One region of the Pseudomonas sp. H2_A10 genome, then DNA from elsewhere that is predicted to be linked to it. Evidence: riboswitches for the same ligand, from Rfam matches in the RefSeq annotation. Region 1 holds a riboswitch; the other holds the start of a gene.

Region 1 (7,609 bases):
TGGCGCGCATCAAGGCGCTGTTCTACGCCGGCAACTGGCAGGTCAGCGCCTTGCCGGGCTATGGGCCGGGGCGTCGGGCCAACCCGTTCGACACGTTCGAAGCTATCCCGGCCAAGGCCCGTTACCAGTTCATGCTGGATAACGCCGAATATTTCGTGCGCACCTTCATTCGCGGGCCGGTGTGCCGGGGGCAGATCGCCACGGACGTGATCCGCGACAATTTCTGGGCGCTGTTCCAAGACCCTGACCATGATTTGTATATCACCGATGCGCGGTATCGCGGCCAGGCGACGCCGTTGTTGGCCATGCCGGGGCAAAACGACGACGTGGGCAGCGTGCTGAGCCTGTGGCTGGCTCTACCGCGACAAGCGCAACGAATATGAAGCGCTGCGCCGCGACAGTTACGCCGATTTGCCACCGCCGAGCTGGTCAAGCCTGTGGGCGGGTAACGACAATGCCTTGCTGAGCATCTTCCGTCACTTTGACAGCGCGTCGGTGACCAAGGGCCTGATCGGCGAAGTGCCGCAGACGATGTGGTTATTCGATTACCCCCTGTTGGAGCGCACCTATTATCAGTTGGCGGTGAATTTCGATGTGTTCGGCAACGTCTCGCACCAGGCCCAGACCCGCCTGTACTTCGACCTGATCCGCAACGGCGCGGAGCAGAACTTCCTGCGCCTGATGCCTGCCGACACCCGCGACGGGTTTATGGACGACTGGTACCAGAACAGCGGCAAGATCAAACTCTGGCTGGACTACGAAGCCATCGACGACGACAAGCCGAGCGGTCTGCACCTGGATGAAAAAGACCCCAAGCGCGACTTTGCCAACCAGTTGCTCACCCGTTACGGCGATTTGAATGCCAGCCCGGACCCGATCAACCGTTGCGCGGGCGCCTATTGCTCACGCAACGGTATCTCCGCGACGTTGCAGGATGTGGAACAGGCCCTCAGTCGCCTGACCTCGCGCCCGGCGGCGGGGCTCAAGGTGATCGATCAATTGCCCGAAGCGACGATGTTGCGTATCGAGACCGCCAGCGGCCAGCGCATGGTCTACAGCCTGCTGCGCAACCGTGCCCACAGTAACGTGGCGTTCCTGCTGGGTGAGGCCTATCGCTATCAGTCGGGCCTGGATACCTTGACCGTTTACCCGGGCGTGCTCAGCAGCTACCCCAACTTCATGTTCAATATCCCGGCCCGGGAAGTGCCTGCATTCGTTGCGCAGATGGAACAGGCCAAGGACGCCAAGCAGTTCGAAGCCATCGTTGATCGTTGGGGCGTGCGCCGCAGCCATCCGCTGTTCTGGCAGTATTTCCATGATTTGTCGCAGTACATCCGCGAGACAACGCCTGTGGAAGAGGGGGTGTTGGACATGAATCGTTATGAAAACCTCTGACAGGCAGGTCGACGCTTTTCCGACAAAAATACTCGGACTTTGTACCTGCGTAATATTTTGGCGTAAACTGCCGGCAAGCCTGTGAGGAGTTTCCATGACTGCCATAACCATTACCGACGCCGCCCACGATTACCTGGCCGACCTGCTGTCCAAGCAGAACACCCCAGGAATCGGTATCCGCGTCTTCATCACCCAGCCCGGCACCCAGTACGCCGAGACCTGCATTGCCTACTGCAAGCCTGGTGAAGAGAAGCCTGAAGACACCGCCCTGGGGCTGAAAAGCTTCACCGCGTACATCGACAGCTTCAGCGAAGCCTTCCTTGATGACGCCGTGGTCGACTACGCCACCGACCGTATGGGCGGCCAGTTGACCATCAAGGCGCCCAACGCCAAGGTGCCGAATGTCAACGCCGACAGCCCGGTCAACGAGCGCATCAACTACTACCTGCAGACCGAGATCAACCCGGGGCTTGCCAGCCACGGCGGCCAGGTCAGCTTGATCGACGTCGTCGAAGACGGCATCGCTGTCCTCAAGTTCGGCGGCGGCTGCCAAGGCTGCGGCCAGGCCGACGTGACCTTGCGTGAAGGCATCGAGCGCACCTTGCTCGAGCGTATTCCGGAGCTCAAGGGTGTACGTGACGTGACCGACCATACGCAGAAAGAAAACGCCTACTACTGAGTAAGGCGTTCACTGCGAAAATAAAAAACGGCGCCCCGTGAGCGCCGTTTTTTATACTTTTAATTCAGTGGGTTACGTTGTTTATCTCAGACGGAAGATTAGGTGTGGGGCTTGCTTCCGATAGCGGTGCCTCAGTCGCCTCGACCGCTGGCTGATACACGCATCTGGTAAAAAAGCTAAGGTCGATAAAGATGCGCATGCCCAGCCCGATACAGCGATGACTCGCTGAAACTGTCATTGGCCAGCACCCGACCCACCACAATCAGCGCCGTGCGCCGAAAGCCCTTGGCGGCGACTTTGCCGGCGATATCAGCGAGCGTGCCGACCGCCCAATCCTGGTCCGGCCACGTCGCGCGGTGCACCACGGCAATCGGGCAATCCGCGCCGTAATGCGGCAACAGCTCGGTGACGATCTTTTCCAGATGATTGACCCCCAGGTGAATCGCCATGGTCGTGCCGTGGCGGGCCAGGCTGTCGAAGTCTTCGCCGACCGGCATGCTGGTTTTATCGGCGTAGCGCGTCAGGATCACGCTTTGGGCGATGTCCGGCAGGGTCAGTTCGGCCTCCAGCAACGCAGCGCAGGCCGCCACTGCGGTGACGCCGGGGATGATCTGGAAGGGAATGTCCCATTCGCGCAACTGGCGGATTTGCTCGCCAATCGCGCCGTACAGGCTCGGGTCGCCGGAATGCACACGTGCCACGTCCTGGCCTTTGGCATGGGCGGCCTTGATCAGGTCGATGATTTGCTCCAGGTGCAATTCGGCGCTGTTGACCACCTGTTCCGCCTGATGGCCGTCCAATACCGCTGCGGGCACCAGGGAGCCGGCGTAAATGATCACCGGGCAACTGCGGATCAACCGTTGGCCCTTGATGGTAATCAATTCCGGGTCGCCGGGGCCGGCGCCGATGAAGTAGACGGTCATGGAGAGTTCCTGTCGAAAAACGGGCGAGCATGAAGGATGCTCATGATCGGAAAGCGCGATTATCGGGATTTTAGCCGGCGCAGGCCAACGCAAAGGTGGCCTGGGCGGTTTTCCGGCGGGTGATCAACAAGCGGGCAGGGCCGCCGCAGAGCTGTTCGGCCAGGGCCAGGGCGGCGCTTTCGGCGATGCCGTAACAGCCGGTATGGGCGAAGGCAACTGCGGATTTATGGCTCAGCCGCGCTTCATAAACGGCCAGTTGCCCGGCGCTGAAGCACCGCAAGGGCAGGTCGAGCCATCGGGCCAGGGCGAGTAGCCCCGGCTCGTTTTGTTTACGGTCGATGCTGGCCAGTGCCGTGACACGGTGACGCTCGATGCCGCCCTCGGCGAGGGCCGCATCAAACAGGCTCAACAGGGTGGCTGCATCACAACCGCGCTGGCAGCCCAGGCCGACCACGTAGGTCATGCCGAGTAGCGATCATCGCGGTTGCGACGGAACAGCCAGGCGCTGATCAGGCCCAGGGCCAGCCAGAACGCCATATTGGTCAGCTGCGAGGCGATCTTGAACTGCGCCTCCAGGGCTTGCGGCGCGAGCATTGAATGCACTAGCGGCTGCGGCGCGCCGAGTATGTGCGGCACCGCGAGGATGGCTGCGCCCAGCACTTTGAGCAGCCCATTGCGGCCGAAAACGATCAGCGCAATACCGGCGGCAGTAGAGGCGGCGGTGCCGATCCACCATGCCTGGCGTAGCGCCAAGTCAGCGGCGGCAGTGCCCGGCAACTCCGGTGGCAGGCCGAGGGTTGGCGCCAGCACAAAGGTCGCGTAACCCGCCAGGCCCCACAGCAGGCCCTGGGCGGTGCGAGTCGGCGTGCGCAAGGTGTAAAGGCCAGCCAGCATCAGCGCAAAACCGACGGCTACCACCAGGTTGGCGCCCGTGGTCGAGAGCACGCGCTGCCAGCCGTCTTCCGGCTCCCAGGCTTCGGCGTCATGGGTGTGCGCGGCAGCGCCGGCGGCGTGCTCATGCACAACCTCTGTGGCGGCCGGGGCTTTTTCAAAGGTTTCCCCCTGCAGAATCAGCGGGGCAACCCAGAAGCTTTGCAGCAGGGTCAGCAGCAGGGCGGCCAACAGGCCGCTGAACCCTGCGGTTTGCGCAATACGCTTGATCATGTCGGCAGGTCTCAATGGCACGGGAACGCGGCGCTGTGGCGGGTATCGTGGGCAGCGTTGTGCACCGCCTCAATGTGCGAGAAACCGGCGAAATACACCAGGCACGCACCGAGGATCGACGCGCCGATAGCGGCGCTCAGGCGTTGGCTCAGGGTGGAGGTGCTGCTGGCGGTGTGCGAGGTGCTGCTGATGATCGACATGGCGCGTCCCTTTCAGGTGTCAGGGTGAAACGAGCGCATGAAAACCCCGCGAGCCAGGCCCACAGGGTTCTGAACAGCGCCCGCCCACCGCGGGTTTGTTATCTGAAGTTTTCGGGCCGGTCTCCGGGCTTGCGAGGGACACTGGGTCTAGAAAGCATCGCCTTCCCATGCCGTACAGGCACAGTGGATCTGACGCTTCGCTCGCTTACCGTTGCGGGGGCAGCACCGGACTTGCCATACGGATATGACGTACCGGTTTCCCGTTTCACCCTGTGAAGGGCACCCGAAACAAGGCTTGTAGGAAAGCATGCAGAGCGGCGGTAGTCAAATTGACCGAGCCCCTGTAGCCTTGCACCCTTCGAGGTTCTTCGGCCCAGGCCGAAGCTAAGAAGGGAACGCGGTTCAAGCCGCGGCTGCCCCCGCAACTGTGAAGGGTTTACCGACTGCCATGCCACTGCCGATCAGGCGGGAAGGCGCAGCCGGCGCCGGTCGTACGGCCCGCAAGCCCCAAGCCAGGAGACCTGCCTCGCAACCGATTTTCCAATTCAACCGGGCGGGGTGATCCGGTGACGAAATCCGCTGCTGCGCGCTGTCGCAGGGCCAATCGTCCCGTATGCCCGCCCCAAAAGGGCATCCGATGAAAACACTGGCCAAACTTCCCGTCACCATCGTTACCGGCTTCCTCGGCTCGGGCAAAACCACCTTGCTGCGCCATATGCTCGACAACGCCCAGGGCCGTCGTATCGCGGTGATCGTCAACGAATTCGGCGAGCTGGGTATCGACGGTGAAATCCTCAAGCAGTGCTCCATCGGTTGCACCGAAGAAGAAGCCAACGGCCGTGTCTACGAATTGGCCAACGGCTGCCTGTGCTGCACGGTGCAGGAAGAGTTCTTCCCGGTGATGCGCGAACTGGTGGCCCGTCGTGGCGACCTCGACCATATCCTCATCGAAACCTCGGGCCTGGCCCTGCCAAAACCGCTGGTGCAAGCGTTCCAGTGGCCGGAAATCCGCAGCGCCTGCACGGTTGACGCGGTGATCACCGTGGTCGACAGCCCGGCCGTGGCCGCCGGCACCTTTGCCGCGTTCCCGGACCAGGTCGACGCCCAGCGCAAACTCGACCCGAACCTGGACCACGAGTCGCCGCTGCACGAGCTGTTCGCCGACCAACTGGCCAGCGCCGACCTGGTCATCCTCAACAAGTGCGACCTGATCAGCCCTGAAGACCTGGCCCGCGTGCGCCTGGAAGTCGCCGAAGAGCTGCCGCCGGCCGTCAAGGTCATTGAAGCGAGCAGCGGTCGCCTGCCGCTCGACGTGCTGATCGGCCTGGGTGCCGGCTCCGAGGAGCACATCGATGGTCGCCACAGCCATCACGATCACCACCATGAAGGCGAAGACGATCACGACCACGATGCGTTTGATTCGATCTCCATCGACCTGCCGCAAGCCGACGAAGCGCTGCTGCTCGACGCCCTGACCCAACTGGTGGTGCAACACGGCATCCTGCGCATCAAAGGGTTCGCCGCGATCCCCAACAAGCCGATGCGCCTGCTGATCCAGGGCGTGGGCACGCGTTTTGACAAGCATTTCGACCGCGCCTGGGGCGCAGACGAAGCGCGCATTACGCGCCTGGTGCTGATCGGCCAGGAGCTGGATGCCGCCGCCCTTGAAGCGCAATTGCGCGCCGCGCTCAGCGCTTAACCCATGCACCTGCTCAGGACTCAGCCCGGTGGTTTCGTCGCGGACGACAATATTGCCGACCTTGGTCAAACCCCCGCCGAACTGGTGATCCTGTGTAGCGGCGATTCGAGCCTGGCGCTGCTGGCCGAAGCGGCGCAGCAACTGCCCGAGGATTACCCCAGCCTGCGCCTGGCCAACCCGATGCAGGTGCAGAACCACGCCTCGGTCGACCTCTACGTTGACGAAGTGCTGCGCCACGCCAAGGTCATCCTGATTTCGTTGCATGGCGGCATCGCTTATTGGCGTTACGGCATCGAACGTCTGGTGGCGTTGGCCGAGCGCGGCGTCACGCTGATCCTGGTGCCGGGCGATGATCGTCCCGACCCCGAACTCAGTGGTCTCAGCACGGTCAACGCCGAGCAACGCGAGCGCCTGTGGCAATTTCTGCGTCAGGGCGGCTTGGGCAATGCGCTGGATTTCTATCGCTGCCTGGCCAGCGGTTATCTGGGCCGTGATTACCCGTGGGCCGAGCCGCAACCCCTGGCGCGCACCGCGATCTATCACCCGCGTAAAGCCAACGCCCGGCTCAATGACTGGCAGGCCGATTGGCATGCCGAACGGCCCGTGGTCGCGGTGTTGTTCTACCGTTCGCATTTGCAGGCGGCGAATACCGGTTTTATCGACGTGTTCTGCCAACGCTTGCAGGTGGCGGGCCTGAACCCGTTGCCGATGGCGGTGGCCAGCCTGAAAGAGCCCGGTTGCCTGACGGTGGTCGAGGACCTGCTGGACGAGGTCGGCGCGGCGCTGATTCTCAACACCACCGGCTTTGCTCAATCAAGCCCCGAAGCTCCGCACCTGCGCCCGTTTCGCCGCAATATCCCGGTGATCCAGGCCATTTGCGCCCAAGACAACAGGCCCGGCTGGCAGGCCAGCGAACAGGGCCTGGGCCCGCGCGATTTGGCCATGCACATCGCTTTGCCGGAGCTGGATGGGCGCATCATCAGCCGCCCCATCAGCTTCAAAGACCTGGCCTGGCGCAGCGAGCGTAGCCAGTCGGACGTGGTGTGCTACCGCGCAGCGCCCGAGCGCATGGATTTTGTCGCCGAACTGGCACGGCGCTGGGTCGAGTTGGCGCGGGTACCGAATGCAGACAAGCGCATCGCGCTGATCCTTGCCAATTACCCGACCCGCGACGGGCGCATCGGCAACGGTGTGGGCCTGGACACCCCGGCGGCGGCGCTGAATATCCTGCGGGCGCTGCAAGCCGAAGGGTATTCGCTGCCGGATGCATTGCCGGACAGCGGCACGGCATTGATCCATGAGCTGCTCGGTGGCGTCACCAATGATCTGGACAGCCTTGACCTGCGCCCTTGCCATCAAAGCCTGGGCCTGGATGACTACGAGGCGATGTTCCTGCGCTTGCCCGAGGCCAATCGCCAGGCCGTGCTGGAGCGCTGGGGTACGCCCCACAACGACCCGATGTTTCGGGATGGCCGCCTGATGATTGCCGGGCTGCGCCTGGGCCTGACTTTTGTCGGCATTCAACCGGCGCGGGGTTACCAGGTGGATG
Region 2 (7,609 bases), 940 kb from region 1:
CAGCCAATCGACCTCGGTGTCGGGCAGGCCGAAGCGCAGGCTGCTGTCGTGCACAAACAGGCGCAGCAGAATGCCGCGCTGGGCCATGAATTCGTGCATGCGTTCGGCATGCGGAGTGATCAACCATTGGAACAAGGCGCAGCCGCCCTGCGGTTCAAAGCCATGGCGTTGCAGCAACTCGAACAAGCGCCGGCCGGCCTCCAGGCACCGGGCGCGCTGGTGCGCGTGGCCGGCGGTGTCGCGCAGGCACGCTTGGCCAAGCACCCGCGTCGGCCCACTGACCGCCCACGGCCCGACCTGCTCGGCGAGCAACTTGAGCAGCCGGCGCTCGGCCAGCACAAAGCCCAGCCGTACACCCGCCAGGCCGAAAAACTTGCCGAACGAGCGCAGTACAATCAGGCCAACCTGATGGGCCTGGCTCGCCAGGCTCAATTGCGGGGTCACGTCCATAAACGCTTCGTCCACCACCAGCCAGCCGCCGCGCTGGGCCAGCCGCGTGTGCCAATCCAGCAGGCGCTGCGGGCTGAGGCTCAGACCGGTGGGGTTGTTGGGGTTGACCACCACCAGCACATCGAGGCCATCGAGGAAAAAGTCGACTTCCTGCTCCTGCACCTCACGCACCACGTAACCCGCGCGGCGCCAAGCTTCGGCGTGTTCGGCGTAGCACGGCGATAACACGCCGACCTTGCCCGCACGGCGCAGGCGTGGCAGCAACTGGATCGCCGCCTGGGAACCGGGCACCGGCAACACGTGCGCCGCGCCGTAATACTCGCCGGCGGCCTGCTCCAGGCCGTCGTCGGTTTCCGGCAGGCGCGCCCAAGCGCGTAGCGGTATCTCGGGGATCGGCCAGGGCCAGGGCGCAAGGCCGCTGGAGAGATCCAGCCAGTTGGCCTCGGCAATCCCGTATTGAACCGACGCTTTGCGCAGCCGACCACCGTGTTCAAGCATAGAATTGCGCCCCCGCGCATAGGATCAGCAGCCACAGCCAAACGCCGCGCTGCACCAGTTGCCAGCCTCGTTCGATTGAATCGGCATCCGCCGCCGGGCCTTCGCCCAATGGCGGGCGCTGGTGCAGCTCGCCGTGATAAATCGCCGCACCGCCCAATTCGACGCCCAGTGCGCCGGCCCCGGACGCCATCACCGGCCCCGCGTTGGGGCTGTCCCATGTCGGCCCCTGGGTACGCCAGCATTTGAGCGCCAGGGCGGTTTTGCCCAGCACCGCGTAGGTCAAGGCCACCAGGCGCGCAGGAATGTAGTTCAGTACGTCGTCGATTTTCGCCGCCGCCCAGCCAAAGCGTTCGAAGCGCTCATTGCGATAGCCCCACATGGCGTCGAGGGTATTGCTCAAACGGTAGAGCACCACCCCCGGTACGCCAGCGACCACGAACCAGAACAACGCGGCAAACACCGCATCACTGCCGTTTTCGAGCACCGATTCGGTGGCGGCACGGGCTACTTCGGTGCTGTCCAGCTCGCTGGTCTGGCGGCTCACCAGGTAACTCACCCGCGTGCGCGCTTCATCCAGGTCATCGCTGCGCAACGCCTGGGCGACAGGCAGTACATGTTCACCCAGGCTGCGCATGCCGAGGGCACAGTACAGCGCCAGAATCTCCAGCGCCCACCCGATATAGGGCGCCCACGACAGCGCGGTGGCCAGCAGCGTCAACGGCACCACGGCGATAAACCATGCCGTCACGCCATGGCTGCGCCAGCCACGGCCACCGCTATTGAAGCGTTGCTCGATGCGCCCGGCAAAATTGCCGAACGCCACCAGCGGATGCCGACGCCTGGGTTCACCCAGCAGCGCATCCAACGCCACCCCGGCGACACACAGCAAGGCCACACTCATTGACTCGCTCCCCACGTATTCTCATACAACATGTCTTTCAGCGGCCGCGGTTCGGCCCAGCCTTCGAGCTGCAACATCGGTGCCGGATAGAATTCGGCCACCGGCCCCAGGCACAGCACGGCCAGGGGTTTGGCGCCGGGCGGCAGGCCCAGCAGATCGGCCAGGGCCTGGGGGTCGAACAACGATACCCAGCCCATGCCCAGCCCTTCGACACGGGCAGCCAGCCATAGATTCTGGATCGCACAGGACAGCGAAGCCATGTCCATTTCCGGCAAGGTACGGCGGCCGAAAATGTGCCGCTCGCGATCATCCATCAACGCCGCCACCAGTACTTCAGCGCAGTCGTGAATGCCTTCGACCTTGAGCTTCATGAATTCATCGGAACGTTCGCCCAGGGCTTGGGCGGTGCGCACGCGCTCTTCTTCGACCACTTGCTGGATTTGCCCACGCAGGTGGCGGTCGCTGATGCGGATAAAACGCCACGGCTGCATCAAACCCACACTGGGTGCCTGATGCGCGGCCTGGAGCAGGCGATGAAGCAATTCGGGAGCCACCGTACCGCCGCTGAAGTGGCGCATGTCGCGGCGCTCGGCGATGGCGCGGTAGACGGCGTCGCGGTCGGCCGGGGCAAATGCGTTGTCGGTCATGGCCCTATCGAGGGCAAGCCCCCTCCCACATTGGGTGCAAACAAGGCGGCGACCGCTGATGGGTTCGATGGGAAATAAAAGTGCACATAAGAGGCTGTCATCCGCCCCTGTCGGTAAACCGCCTCGGCACCGCGCCCACCGTTAGGGCTCAGGCCACGGGCAATCGGCTGGCACTCGGTGCTGGTCAGGGAATGGTGATACGTGTGCCCACGCAACACGCCTTCCGGCAGTTCGACGCTTTGCAGGGCCAGGGCCGCGAGTTTCTTTTGCATCACCGCATCGCCCGGTAAAAGGCCGAGCAGTTCGGCACGGTTGCCGTCGACGTCGGTGAGCGAGTCCAGCAGGTAGAGCATGCCGCCGCATTCGGCGAGCAACGGCTTGCCGGCGGCGTGGTGGGCGCGGATGGCAGCGAGCATAGGGGTATTTTCCGACAGCGCCTGGTGGTGCAGTTCCGGGTAACCACCGGGCAGATAGAGGCTGTCGGCGTCGGGCAGTGCGTGATCATGGATCGGCGAAAAGAAGCTCAACTGAGCCCCCATCGCTCGCAGCAGGTCGAGGCTGGCGCCGTAGGTGAACGCGAAGGCTTCGTCACGGGCGACGGCGATGCGCACGCCCTTGAGCAATGGCTCCGCCTCGATCACCTGCGGTGCGGCGAAGGCCACCGGCGGCGGCAGCGCGACTTCGCAACTGCTGCCCAGGGCCTGGGCGGCGGCGTCCAGGCGCACATCGAGATCATTCAATTCGCTGGCCTGCACCAGCCCCAGGTGACGGCTGGGCAGCTCGATACCGGTCTCACGTGACAACGCGCCGTACCAGCGCAGGCCTTCGGTGAGGCTGCCTTCGAGCAACTGCGCATGGCGCAGCGTGCCGACGCGGTTGGCCAGTACCCCGGCAAACGGCAGGTCCGGCTGATAGCGCGCCAGGCCCAATGCCAGCGCGCCAAAGGTCTGGGCCATGGCGGTGCCGTCGATCACGCCCAACACCGGCACGCCGAAGTGCCGCGCCAGGTCGGCGCTGGACGGCGTGCCGTCGAACAGGCCCATCACGCCCTCGATCAGGATCAGGTCCGCCTCCCCCGCCGCTTCCCACAACAAGCGGCGACTTTCCTGCTCGCCCACCATCCACATGTCCAATTGATAAACCGGCGCACCGCTGGCGCGCTCATGGATCATCGGGTCCAGAAAGTCCGGGCCGCATTTGAACACGCGCACGTTGCGCCCCAGGTTGCGATGCAAACGGGCGAGCGCGGCGGTGACGGTGGTTTTGCCCTGGCCGGACGCCGGAGCGGCGATCAATACAGCCGGGCAATGACGGGGCGGGTTCACAGTTCGACGCCCTTCTGTGCCTTGATACCGGCCTGGAACGCATGCTTGAGCATGCCCATTTCAGTGACGGTGTCGCCCATTTCGATCAACTCGGGCTTGGCGCCACGGCCGGTGACGACCACGTGTTGCATCGGTGGGCGGGCTTGCAGGTCGCTCAGAACATGATCGAGGTCGAGGTAGCCATGCTTGAGGGCAATATTGAGCTCATCCAGCACCACCAGGCCAATGGACGGGTCTTGCAGTAATTGGCGCGACACGGCCCAGGCGGCTTCGGCGGCGGCAATATCGCGCTGCCGGTCCTGGGTTTCCCAAGTGAAGCCTTCGCCCATCACGTGAAAGCGCACTTGCTCGGGGAAACGGCGGAAAAACAATTCTTCGCCGGTACTGTTACGCCCCTTGATGAACTGCACCACGCCGCACTGCATGCCATGGCCCATGGCGCGGGCGAGCATGCCGAATGCCGAGCTGCTCTTGCCTTTGCCATTACCGGTGAGCACCAATAGCAAGCCGCATTCATTGGGTGAATTGGCGATGCGCTCGTCGATCACGGCTTTTTTGCGCAGCATGCGTGCCAGGTGGCGTTCATCGCGGTCGGGGGTATCGGTCATGGCAGCTCTCCGTTGGGGCTGAACAAAAACGGCGGGCAGGGAAAAGAAAAAACAGACAGCCAAGCATCGCCCACCGTGATGCTGTTGGATGATCCTGGCCGGTCTCCGGGCTCATGAGTGGCGTTCTGAAGCGAACAGGTCGACGCTGCGCCTTCCCATATCGCGAGCGATACAGTGGCTCAATGCAGGGTCTTGACTCATTTACCGTTGCGGGGGCAGCGCCGGAATTGCGGCGGCGCTGTGTATAAGCGCGCTCACTCACCGGCTTCCCTGTTTCACTCTGTCGACCCACGGGTCACAGAGCACCTGGAACAAGCGGCGAAGGTTAGTGGGTTGGAGGGCTAGCTGCAAGCGTCAAGCCTAAAGCTACAAGCAGGCATTGCGCCGTCTTGCAGCTTTAAGCGTGCAACGTGGCATTGATTCTAAGGATTACGCGCCAGATTGCCCGGCAATACGCGCTTGGCACTCAGGTAAGCATTCTGCCAATACGCTTTGGACAGGGTGTCCAGTTTCACCGTGCCACCGGTTTGCGGCGCATGGACAAAGCGACCTTCACCCACGTAGATCCCAGCATGGCTGACCTGCGAGCCACCACCGGTGGCGAAGAACAATAGGTCGCCGGTTTGCAGGTTCTGCTCGCTCACATCCTGGGCGCGCATCACGATCAGCTCGCGCGTGGTGCGTGGCAGGGAAATGCCGGCGGCGTCGCGGTAGACGAAGCCGATCAGACCGCTGCAATCAAAACCGGAGTCTGGCGTGTTACCGCCCCAGCGATAAGGCGTGCCGACCAGGCCCAGCGCACGAAAGAGCACGTCTTCGGCAGCAGGCGAAAAGTTCTGGGTGGAATAATTGAACACCGGCTTGGGCTTGACCGCGATGGGCGCGGGCGGCGGTGTGCGGCTGGCGCAGGCGCTGAGAAGCGCGGCGCAAACAATTAGAATCAGGCGGGCCGAGGTCGACATGTGCAGAACAATCCTGGTCTGGATGCGGCTTTCGCTGCCGAACGCTGAAAACCAGAACGCGCAAGCAAAGCTCGCGCGAACGGGTTACAACAATATCCAGGGATTCTAGCGCTTACGCGTCAAACTTCAAGTATCACTTTAAGTTTACTTACTGGCGGTAACCGTAGTCGGGGCCATGGCGAGTGCGCGCTTGGCTTCGATGAAGGTTTTGCTCCAGTAGCTGTCACCCAGGCTGTCGACTCGCACACCGCCACTGCGACGGCTGCTGGAGTGGATAAACTGGTTGTCACCCAAGTAGATACCGGCGTGACTGACACGACCACGGCCTGCCGTACTGAAGAAAAGCAGATCACCGGGCTTGAGGTTGTTGCGTGCGACCAACGGTGCTTTCACGTTGATCATTTCGCGCGTGGAGCGTGGCAGGTTCATGCCGGCTTCTTCGCGAAACAGATAGCCGATAAAACCGCTGCAATCGAAACCGGCTTCGGAGGTACCTCCGAAACGGTAACGGGTACCGATCAGGGACATGCCGCGTTCTAGGATACTGTCGGCCAGAACTGGAAGCTGGTAAGGCTTGTTGCCGGAGAAATCGGCCAGTTCTTTCTCGGTTGCCAGCTCTTCTTCATAAACGGAAGCAGACTGCGCAGCGACGAATTTTGCCTGGGACTGTTGTTGAGGCTTCTGCTGCTCTGCCACTTGTTGAGGGTGGGAGGCGCAACCAAACAACAGGGTAACGAGTGCGAGAGGCACGAGGGGTGCGAAGCGATTTAGCATGGGCACGACCGTGGCTGATGTGTAAAGAAGCCGAGACTATGCCCTCTATCACATCGATTTGCAAATTCAATCGTGCGCTATGTGACTTCGCGATTGGACCGTGACATCTAAGCCCTGATTCCAATTAATGACGTAAATGCGTAGCCCGCCGGGCTCAGACGTAGGTTTTCTGGCGCCTGAAAAGTGCCGAATCGTGACAAATCAACGTGTTACCAACCCAACGTCTCTTTGAGAAAAGGGATCGTCAATTTTCGTTGCGCCTGCAAAGAGGCCTGATCGAGCTGCTCAAGCAAATCGAACAAGGCGCTCATGCTGCGGGTACCGCGGGTGAGGATAAAGTGCCCCACTTCGTCGGTGAGGTGCAGGCCACGACGGGATGCACGCAATTGCAGGGCGCGCAGCTTGTCTTCGTCGGACAGGGGGCGCATCTGGAAGATCAGCGCCAGGGTCAGGCGTGACTTGAGGTCGGCCAACTTGACCGGCAATTCCCGAGGCGACGTGGCGGCGGCAATCAGCAAGCGCCGGCCGCTGTCACGCAAGCGATTGAATAAATGGAACAGCGCCTCTTCCCAATCCGCCTTGCCGGCGATCACCTGCAGGTCATCCAGGCACACCAGTTCGTACTGTTCAAGGTTGTCGAAGATGCCGATGCCGCGATCCATCAGCTCAGCCAACGGCAGGTATACCGCCGGCTCACCCATTTGCTCGAAGCGCAGGCAGGCGGCCTGCAACAGGTGGGTACGCCCCACGCCATGCTTGCCCCACAGATAGATCAGGCTTTCAGTCCACCCGGCGTCGGCTTCGCAGAGCCGCTCGACATAGCCGAGTGCAGCGGCATTGGCGCCTGGGTAGTAATTGATAAAGGTGGCGTCATCACGCAGACGCACACCTAAGGGCAGCTGAATCGGTTTCATGCTGACTGAACGGCTCCCATCGAACCGTTAGTGGCCTCTGTGTAAAGTTTGCAAAGTTTATACCCGTGAAGCCGGGCGCACAATGCAGCAGACCACAAGCAAAATCAAAGGTTTGCGTTAACTTGCCGGTTTTTTGCGGTTTGTTTGACGGCACAGGGCCATAAACGCCAAACCCGGCCGAAGCCGGGTTTGTGACGCCGCGATTACAACTCGGGGTCTTCGACGCCCGTGTACACCTCGGAATCCTTGTACAAATCATGTACATGGCGCACCAGCACCATAATCACCGCCGCCACCGGCAGCGCCAGGAGGATGCCCGTAAAGCCAAACAGCTCGCCGCCCGCCAGGATCGCAAAGATCACCGCCACGGGGTGCAGGCCGATTCGATCGCCCACCAGCAATGGGGTGAGCACCATGCCTTCCAGGGCCTGGCCGACCATGAATACCGCAACAATGCCCAGCATCGGGTAAAGGTCACCGCCAAACTGGAACAGCCCGGCCACCAGCGCCGCACCGATACCAATCACAAA

What was found. Region 1 has a riboswitch for cobalamin ahead of cobW (cobalamin biosynthesis protein CobW). Riboswitches for the same ligand answer to the same signal wherever they lie in the genome.
Region 2: another riboswitch for cobalamin. It lies ahead of cobO (cob(I)yrinic acid a,c-diamide adenosyltransferase); the one in region 1 lies ahead of cobW (cobalamin biosynthesis protein CobW).

What each region holds. Positions count from the first base shown of each region.
Region 1 covers NZ_CP162821.1:3,511,817-3,519,425, forward strand. Annotated here, with positions in the region: partial or broken gene AB4O23_RS16395 (fatty acid cis/trans isomerase) at 1-1,395, shown strand, start outside; gene nfuA (Fe-S biogenesis protein NfuA) at 1,490-2,074, shown strand; gene cobM (precorrin-4 C(11)-methyltransferase) at 2,251-2,997, opposite strand; gene AB4O23_RS16410 (cobalamin biosynthesis protein) at 3,068-3,460, opposite strand; gene AB4O23_RS16415 (CbtA family protein) at 3,457-4,161, opposite strand; gene AB4O23_RS16420 (CbtB domain-containing protein) at 4,173-4,361, opposite strand; cobalamin riboswitch at 4,459-4,663, opposite strand; cobalamin riboswitch at 4,706-4,904, shown strand; gene cobW (cobalamin biosynthesis protein CobW) at 4,999-6,060, shown strand; partial or broken gene cobN (cobaltochelatase subunit CobN) at 6,064-7,609, shown strand, end outside.
Region 2 covers NZ_CP162821.1:2,576,367-2,583,975, reverse strand. Annotated here, with positions in the region: gene cobD (threonine-phosphate decarboxylase CobD) at 1-948, opposite strand, end outside; gene cbiB (adenosylcobinamide-phosphate synthase CbiB) at 941-1,849, opposite strand; gene bluB (5,6-dimethylbenzimidazole synthase) at 1,846-2,496, opposite strand; gene AB4O23_RS12050 (cobyrinate a,c-diamide synthase) at 2,493-3,821, opposite strand; gene cobO (cob(I)yrinic acid a,c-diamide adenosyltransferase) at 3,818-4,429, opposite strand; cobalamin riboswitch at 4,509-4,754, opposite strand; gene AB4O23_RS12040 (C40 family peptidase) at 4,852-5,391, opposite strand; gene AB4O23_RS12035 (C40 family peptidase) at 5,536-6,165, opposite strand; gene hda (DnaA regulatory inactivator Hda) at 6,375-7,079, opposite strand; gene AB4O23_RS12025 (AI-2E family transporter) at 7,283-7,609, opposite strand, start outside.